DNA from 2 places in the Halomonas sp. MES3-P3E genome. Region 2 is predicted to be linked to the other one. Evidence: predicted binding sites of a transcription regulator. Region 2 holds the regulator's gene; the other holds the start of a gene.
What was found. The regulator LexA, encoded in region 2, represses DNA repair genes until DNA is damaged. The targets are predictions, from matches to a motif close to TACTGTNTANNTANACAGTA.
Positions count from the first base shown of each region.

Region 1: a site for LexA is predicted at 1,977-1,996, ahead of recA (recombinase RecA). Genes of this name have one in related genera too.

Region 1 covers NZ_PJBT01000018.1:53,518-58,198, forward strand. The annotation lists gene mutS (DNA mismatch repair protein MutS) at 1-1,294, opposite strand, end outside; gene CXF87_RS05515 (CinA family protein) at 1,378-1,911, shown strand; gene recA (recombinase RecA) at 2,016-3,089, shown strand; gene CXF87_RS05525 (regulatory protein RecX) at 3,114-3,578, shown strand; gene alaS (alanine--tRNA ligase) at 3,802-4,681, shown strand, end outside.
Region 2 covers NZ_PJBT01000009.1:38,655-43,335, forward strand. The annotation lists gene nagZ (beta-N-acetylhexosaminidase) at 1-821, opposite strand, end outside; gene CXF87_RS03035 (L,D-transpeptidase) at 886-1,422, opposite strand; gene CXF87_RS03040 (TetR/AcrR family transcriptional regulator) at 1,400-2,077, opposite strand; gene lexA (transcriptional repressor LexA) at 2,347-3,027, shown strand; gene CXF87_RS03050 (energy-coupling factor ABC transporter permease) at 3,037-3,708, opposite strand; gene purU (formyltetrahydrofolate deformylase) at 3,733-4,587, opposite strand.

The DNA of each region.
Region 1 (4,681 bases), on a different contig from region 2:
CATCAAAGCCGTTGGCAATCACCCCGCCATCGCGGATCACCACCGGCGGATTCTCAACTAGCGCGCGGCTAAGCATGTCAGCCATTTCAGGGTAGGGGCGGATATGCGGGCGCAGGCTATCCAGCGCGCTGCCGTTCTCTACCTCGCCCAACTGCTGTTCAAGGGTAGGCAGAGTGACCAGGGCGTCACGCAGACGCGCCAAATCCCGTGGCCGGGCGCTGTACAGCGCGACCCGGGCCAGAATGCGCTCCACATCGCCCACATCGCTCAACGTCTCGCGCAGCGACATGTAGGCGGCATCTAGGCTTAGCAACGCCACGCCTGCATGGCGGTTTTGGACAATCTCTCGTTGGCGCAGCGGACGATTCAGCCAGCGTTTGAGTAGCCGCGAGCCCATGGCGGTGGTGCAGGTGTCCAGCACGCTCGCCAGGGTGTTGTCGCTATTGCCACCCAGGTTAATGTCGATTTCCAGATTACGTCGGCTGGCGGCGTCGATCACTACTGCATCGTCGCGATTCTCAACGCTAATCGCGGTCACGTGGGGCAAGCGCGAGCGCTGAGTGTCGCGGGCGTAATCAATCAGCACCCCGGCGGCAATCAGTGCAGTGGTCAAGTGCGCGCAGCCAAAGCCGCGTAAATCCTGCACTTCAAACTGATCGCACAGGCTGCGGGTGGCGCTCTCCAAATCAAACAGCCACTCGCCCTGGCGACGCAGGCTGCGCTTTTGCGACCAGGCATCGGGTAGCGTCAGGCTTTCGGGCACCAGCAACTCAGCAGGGGAGAGGCGAGTAAGCTCGGCGAGCATTTCGGCTTCGCTCTCCACTTCCAATACATTGAAGCGGCCGCTAGAGAGTTCTAGCCAGGCAAGGCCCCAGCTATCTTTACCGGGGGAGACCGATACCAGTACGTTGTCGCGGCGGGCATCGAGCAGCGCTTCATCGTGGAGCGTGCCGGGGGTAACGATACGTACTACTTGGCGGTCAACGGGCCCTTTGCTGGTCGCGGGGTCGCCTATCTGTTCGCAGATCGCTACCGATTCACCGCCAGCGACCAGACGCGCCAAATAGCCTTCAGCGCTATGGTAAGGTACACCCGCCATCGGGATCGGCTTCCCCCCCGACTGGCCGCGCTGGGTAAGGGTAATGTCCAGCAGTGCGGCGGCGCGCTTGGCGTCGTCGAAAAACAGCTCGTAAAAATCCCCCATTCGGTAAAACAGCAGAACCTCGGGGTGTTCGCGTTTGATCTTTAAATACTGCGTGATCATTGGCGTGTTAGGGGGAATGGCCTGTGACATGGGCGTCCTGATTGAGCAATTTCTTTGAGAAAGCTAAACACAGTATTCTACGCTGAACAGACGACTCACTTGAAGGAGCGACCATAGTGCCCAGCGTATCTAGCCTGAAAAATCTTGATTTGACGCTGCTAGCTCAGCGGCTAGGGCGGCTTTGTCAGCAGTTGAAGGTGGAAGTGACCGCCGCTGAATCCTGCACGGGCGGTGGTATTGCCAGTGCGATTACCAGCACGGGGGGTAGCTCTGCTTACTTTACAACGGGCTATGTGACCTATGCGAACGCGGCTAAGACCCGCCTGCTCGGCGTGCCAGACGCTATACTGGCAGAACACGGGGCGGTGAGCGAAGAAGTAGTGAAAGCGATGGTGCAAGGCGCCTGCCGGGATAGCGGTGCGGGCTTGGGCGTTGCCGTTAGTGGGGTGGCCGGGCCGGATGGTGGTAGTGCTGAAAAGCCGGTGGGTACCGTTTGGCTCGCCTGGGGTGATACCGCTGAGCAGCAAGCCGAGTGTTTCCACTTCCCTGGGGATCGCCAAGCAGTGCGCGAGCAGGCAGTGCGGCAGGCGCTGGCAGGGCTGGTGGCACGCCTGGATGCGCGGGTGAAGGCAGGCAAGCAGGGGTAGGGGTAGGAAAATAGTTAAGAGAAAGCGTGATCAAGGATTTGTTTACGGCACAATCTTTGGCATACTACTGGGTAATTATACAGCTTGTTATGAGGAATCTCTGAATGGCTCAGGATGACAACCGCACAAAAGCGCTAAACGCTGCACTCACCCAAATCGACCGTCAGTTCGGCAAGGGCACCGTCATGCGTCTAGGTGACGCACCGCGTGTGGTCATGCCGTCGGTTTCCACGGGTTCGTTGGGTCTGGATATCGCACTTGGCATCGGCGGGCTGCCGTTTGGCCGCGTAGCTGAAATTTTTGGTCCGGAGTCCTCGGGTAAGACAACGCTGACCCTTTCGGTGATTGCGCAAGCGCAAAAGCAAGGCAAAGTGTGTGCGTTCGTGGATGCCGAGCACGCTCTGGATCCAAGCTATGCCGAAAAGCTAGGCGTCAACCTGGATGATCTACTGATTTCCCAGCCGGACACTGGCGAGCAGGCGTTAGAAATTACCGATATGCTGGTGCGTTCCGGCGGTGTTGACGTGATTGTTATCGACTCTGTCGCTGCGTTGACCCCGCGCGCTGAAATCGAAGGCGAAATGGGCGATACCCATGTTGGCCTACAGGCACGTTTGATGTCTCAGGCGCTACGTAAAATTACCGGTAATATCAAAAACGCCAACTGCCTGGTGATCTTCATCAACCAGATCCGCATGAAGATCGGCGTGATGTTTGGTTCACCCGAAACCACCACCGGCGGTAACGCGCTTAAGTTCTACGCCAGTGTGCGTCTGGATATTCGCCGCACCGGCTCGGTGAAAGTAGGCGATGAAGTCACCGGTAACGAAACCCGCGTGAAAGTAGTCAAAAACAAGGTGGCACCGCCATTCCGCCAAGCTGAATTCCAGATTCTTTACGGCAAGGGTATCTACCACGCTGGCGAGGTTATTGACCTGGGCGTGCAGTGCAATCTGGTCGATAAAGCCGGTGCTTGGTACAGCTATAAAGGCAAGAAAATCGGCCAGGGTAAAGCAAACTCCGCGCTTTATCTGGAAGAGCACCCAGACATTATGCTCGAAATCGAAACGCAGATTCGTGAGCAGCTCTTGGCCAAGCCTGATCCTAAAAAGGAGAAGGAAGGTGCCCCTGCCGAAGCAGCGGCTGAAGTGGATGCCAACGATGACGATCTGCTCTAAGTCTTTTCTAACCGAGACAATCTAATGGCCTTTATGTCTCAGCGCGATGCCACTCCCCGTGACATCGCGATTGGCTTACTGGCTCGGCGCGAATACTCTCGCGCCGAACTAGCCCAGCGCTTAAAGAAAAAAGCCTTCGACGATACCGCTATTGACGAGTGTTTAGACGCTCTGGCCGAACAGGGCTTGCAATCTGATGCGCGTTTTGCAGCTAGTTTCGTACGCTCGCGCATTCTGCGCGGCCAGGGTGTTATTCGTATTAAAGGTGAATTGCGCCAACGCGGCGTCGACCAGGAAACCCTTAACGCTGCTTTTGAAGAGGTGGAGGAGGGGGAGCAGATTGACTGGTTCGAGCTAGCCCGGGAAACACTGACGCGGCGCTTTGATAGCCCCGGCGAAACACCTAAAGAGCGCGCTCGACGCGAGCGCTTTCTGGCTAGTCGTGGCTTCGATTTTGAGCAAATCCGCTATGCGCTTTCCTGTCTGTAATACATTTTCTCTATCTCTGTAATACTTTTCCCCTGCCTATAAAACGCCTGCTCTTACTTTTCTAATAGCGCTCTCATACGCTTTTCTAGCTATTTGTTTGCCTCTCTGCCACTAAGTGCGGCTTTAGTCGTTTGACAACTGCGCTATAATGGCCTCTTTGCGACCCCTGAGGGTAGCGTCGACAGCGCCCTGGGACACCACGCTTTCTTGTTACGGATACCCTATGAAAAGCGCAGAAATTAGACAGGCCTTTCTCACCTTCTTTGAAGAGCAGGGGCATACGATTGTACCCACCAGCTCTTTAGTGCCGGGCAATGACCCGACGCTGCTGTTTACCAATGCCGGCATGGTGCCTTTCAAAGATGTATTTCTGGGTCGCGACCCACGCCCCTACGTGCGTGCAACATCTGCGCAGCGCTGCGTACGCGCAGGCGGTAAGCATAATGATTTAGACAATGTCGGCTATACCGCACGTCACCACACGTTTTTTGAAATGCTGGGTAACTTCAGTTTTGGCGACTACTTCAAGCACGACGCCATACGCTTTGCCTGGGTATTTCTGACCGAAACGCTGGGTCTGCCTAAAGAGAAACTGTGGGTAACGGTACATGTTAGCGATGACGAAGCTGAACGTATCTGGAAAGACGAGATCGGTATTGACCCCGAGCGCTTTTCCAAATTAGACGAAGATAACTTCTGGCAGATGGGCGACACCGGTCCTTGTGGCCCGAGTTCGGAAATCTTTTTTGACCACGGTCCAGAGGTATGGGGCGGCCCTCCCGGTAGCCCGGAAGAAGATGGCGACCGCTACATCGAAATCTGGAACCTGGTGTTCATGCAGTTTGATCGTGATAGCCAAGGTACGCTCAACCCGCTACCCAAGCCCTCTATCGATACCGGTATGGGCTTGGAGCGCGTAGCTGCCGTCATGCAGGGCGTGCATTCCAACTACGAAATTGATCTGTTCCAGAGCCTGCTGCAGGCTGCGGCTAAAGCTACCGGGCACCCTGATACCACTACACCTTCGCTGCGCGTGATTGCCGACCACATCCGCTCTTGTGCCTTCCTGATTGCCGACGGTGTACTGCCTTCTAACGAAGGGC
Region 2 (4,681 bases):
GCCGCTAGTGCTGCCTGGGCTCGCTGTTTGGGCCCACCCGCCTCGTGGGCGCCCGCCATACTTAAATCATCAGAAAAGATGCAGCCTTTGAAGCCCAACGATTCACGCAGCATACCCAACCAATGAGGGGAAAACCCGGCAGGACGCGTATCGAAAGCACTGTAAATCACATGCGCAGGCATTACACCGTCTAACGGCGCGGCCAAATGGGCAAAGGGCACCAGGTCACGTTGTTTAATCACTTCTAGCGGGCGGTCATCCACCGGCAGCGCAACGTGAGAGTCTGCCGCAACTCCGCCGTGACCGGGGAAGTGCTTCCCGACAGCGGCCATACCAGCCTCATGGAGCCCTTGAATAAAGGCGCTGCCGAGCTGCGCCACATGCTGGGGATCGCGGCTAAAACTTCGGTCTCCAATAACACTTGAGATGCCGCTTTCGACATCCAGTACCGGAGCAAAGCTAAGATCCAAACCGCAGGCGGCCATTTCCATGCCCAATAGCCAGCCAGCATCTTTTGCGAGCGCAAGACCATCATCGGGGTTGGCGCTATAACACTCACCAATGCGAGCCATGGCAGGAAGACGCGTCATCCCTTCTTTAATACGCTGAACGCGGCCACCCTCTTGATCAACGGCAAGCAATAAGTCCGCACGCACACGTCGAATATCGCTGCAGAGCTGGCGTACTTGGTAGCCGTTCTGGACATTGCGGGCAAACAGAATAACGCCCCCTACCACCGGTTCTAGCAGCAAGCGCTTTTCTGCGGCCGTTAATTTCGGGCCTTCAAGGTCGAGCATGACCGGGCCTAACGGTTGAGTCATCGTGATAGGTCCATTAAAAAAGAGGCGGTGATTCTAGACGATCGTCTAGCGGTGTCAAAACAGATTAGTCAAACGACTGACGACCGCCGTGCAACCAAACGGGGGTACCTGGTAACGCTAACGAAAAGATATAGAGCAAATCACTATTGCGTAAACGAATACAGCCGTGGGATGCAGCAACGCCCATGGGCTGATCAGGGGGCGTACCATGAAGATAAATATAGCGACGCTGTGAATCGACCTGACCACCACGGTTCACGCCTTTTTCTAGTCCGCATAGCCACAGGATGCGGGTCAAAATCCAATCCCGCTTCGGATATGCTTCAGCTAGCGCAGGAGAAAATGCCTCCCCCGTCCAGCGACGACCCCGAAATACCGCATTATCAGGCATCCCGTTGCCGATCGCGGCTCTTATATAGTGCCAACCATGGGGTGTTTTGCCACTGCCGTTGTGCTCACCAACGCCCGCGAGGCCAGACGATATCTCACACTCATGCAGCACCTTCGGCCCTCGCCAACAGCGTAGCTGCTGCTGTGTGGTATCGATTTCCAACCAGATGTCCTCTACAGGGGGAAGCTCAGCGAGCTTGGGCGTTCGCATATTTTCCTTCTTCAAGTGCTGGGGGCAACGGTGCATTCATGGCAGCCACCACTACTGGGCGCAACCGCCTAACCAAATCCCGCACGGTGACCTGCTCTTGATAATCCTTTTCAGCGATATCGCGCAGTGCATCAAGGCCTGAAAGCGTAAAAATCACCGTACCAAGCATAAAGTGTAGCCGCCAAAAGCGTTCCGCGTCAGGCAAGTCGGGCGTGGCTTGACGCACTAACTCGGTGAAACGGGTAAACACATCACCATACTCTTGCTGAATATGACGCCTAAGATGCCCCTGCGCTTGGCTATAGGCAAGGCCCAGCAAGCGCATAAACACCTTTAAACTGTTGCGCTCAGCAGGCACTGCCAGCACGGTGGTCGCCATGGTTTCGAGTAGCGTTTCCAACGGAATAACGCGCCCTGCATGCTGGGCTTCAAGTTCATCAAGCGCAGTATGAAAACGCTGGGTGAACGGGTCCAGATAGCGTGAAAACACGGCCTGAATTAAGGCTTTTTTGGAACCAAAATGGTAATTCACCGCCGCTAAATTGACGCGCGCTTTGCTAGTGATGTTGCGCAGCGATGTTTCAGCAAAACCTCGCTCAGCAAACAGCACTTCAGCGGTGTCGAGTATTCGAGTTACCGTATCAGATTGAGCCATGCCGCTCTCCGGGGAAACGAGTGTTTAAAACATAGCAAAATACTATGCCATATCGCTGGTGGGCTCAACGCTTGATTTTCTGATGAAATATGGCTGTCTATATGAGTAGAAGCTTAGTTTAAAACGATTAGGAAAAATTCGGGGGCCTTTCTAGAGAGGGGGTTGACAAGACATGTACTGGACAGAGGAACATACTGTATACTTAACCACTTATCGATTAAGTCGACTTTTAATTTGTTACTGTCTATTCACTATTTTTGGAGTCTGGTATGTCGCGTCCGCTAACCGCTCGCCAACAGCACGTATTTGATTTTATTGTTAAGACCATGGGCGAATTTGGCTACCCTCCGACCCGTGCTGAAATTGCGAAAGCACTGGGGTTCCGCTCACCTAACGCCGCGGAAGAGCACCTGCGCGCGCTCGAGCGTAAAGGCGCTATTCGCATTATTCGCAATACTTCACGCGGTATTCGCCTACCCAATCAAGAGCCCCAGGAGTTAGTAGACAGCACCGCAAGTGCGTTGCCAGCTGCCAATATTGAAGCCTCGCCTGCTGGGCTGCCTGTGATTGGCGAAGTAGCCGCCGGGAGCCCTATCCTAGCGGCTGAGCATATTGACCGTTACTGCCCTCTGCCAGCCGAGTACTTCACTCCTAAAGCCGATTATCTGCTGCGTGTGCGGGGCCTTTCGATGAAGGATATTGGTATTTTAGAAGGTGATTTATTGGCAGTTCACCGTACCGAGCGGGTGCGCGATGGCCAGATTGTCGTTGCGCGCCTGGATGATGAAGTAACCGTTAAGCGCTTCAAACGCCAGGGCCACCAAGTAACGCTATTTGCGGAAAATGCAGACTTTGCGCCCATTGAAATCGACCTGCGTTCACAGTCACTCGATATCGAAGGTGTCGGCGTTGGCGTTATTCGTGGCGGTAATGGCCAGGCACTGGGCTAACCACCGTCGCTACTGCATGTCGATATAGCGGTGGTCATTAAAGGTGGCCACCCAATTAGGATGATAGACCAGCAGAATACTCAGCAGCATCCCGGTAATAAACGCCTCTGAAGGCATTAGTAGAGGTAAGAAGCGAGCATACTCCTGGGCAAGATAGATAGCGTTAGGGTCTGTACCTGCCACGATGATCAGCAGCACGGCAGCCAGCCCTGCCCCTAATGTTGCCAACGCCGCCCCAAAAAATCCGCAGGCAAATAGAAACACCATCAGGTTATCCGGCAGGCGGCGATCTACCAGCCGCCACACTGTGCCAATAATGGCAGCCGGAACAATGCCCGTTACCAGTACATTCGCCCCCAGTAGCGTCCACTCATTGCGGCCGATAATTACCATTGCCACATTAATGAGTATATTGCTGATCAGCGCTAATGGCGCTTTAAACACGAGTGTCATCAATACCGTAAAGACGAGATGCAGCGTTAGCCAGTCGACCGCCTGAGCGCGTAGCTGCCACATCAGCGCCACTGCCAGCGTTGCGCCTAACCAACGGTGCTGAAGAGCAGTGTCTTCCAGTAGCACTTGCCAGGGCCGCCGCCAAAGAGCCCACACCACTACGCCTAACGAGAGTAGCGAGGTGAATATCAGCGCCCAGGGCGCCAGTACACTTTGTGCGAACGACATAGCGGCTTCTCACATTATCGAGCGTTAGCTAAACACCACGGTCTTGTTGCCATGCACTAAAACCCGATCCTCAAGATGCCAGCGTAAACCGCGTGCGAGAACGGCTTTTTCAACATCACGCCCAAAGCGGACTAGATCGGTTGGGGTATGGCAGTGGCTAACGCGATGAATATCCTGTTCGATAATCGGGCCCGCGTCGAGTTCCTCGGTAACATAGTGGCAGGTGGCGCCAATCAGCTTCACTCCGCGCTGATATGCCTGGTGGTAGGGCTTAGCCCCAGCGAAAGAGGGTAAAAAACTGTGATGAATATTAATCACCCGCCCTGCATAGCGTGCGCACAGGTCAGGCGGCAGAATTTGCATATAACGCGCCAGCACGACGCAATCAGCACGTGCACTATCGATTTCTGCTTGCACCTTGGCAAATGACACTTGCTTGTTATCGGGGTCGACTGGCACATAGTGATAAGGAATGCCGTACCATTCGGTCAATGAACGCATATCGTCATGGTTGGAAATGACGCCAACAATATCGCAATCCAACTCACCCGCCTGCCAGCGATAAAGCAAATCTACCAAGCAGTGTGACTCTCTAGAGACCATCAATACCACCCGGCGGCGCTGCTGTGTATCCACCAATGACCACTGCATATCGAATTCGATTGCCACCGGCTCGAACGCTGCACGTAGCGCTTCTACCGACATCCCCACTGAATCCGCCAAGATTTCGTAACGCATAAAAAAACAGCCCGTTTCTAAATCAGAGTGCTGGCTGGCTTCAGTGATAGACCCCCCTTGCTTAGCAATAAAGCTCGATACTCGGGCCACAATACCTACCCGATCAGGGCAGGACACAACTAAACGATAATAATGGGACATGTGAGCGACTCTTGACCTATTTCTAAGGTAATTATGACAAACCAACGGCTTAGGTTGCATAGTGTATCGGAAGGCCAAGGATGATTGTTAGCCG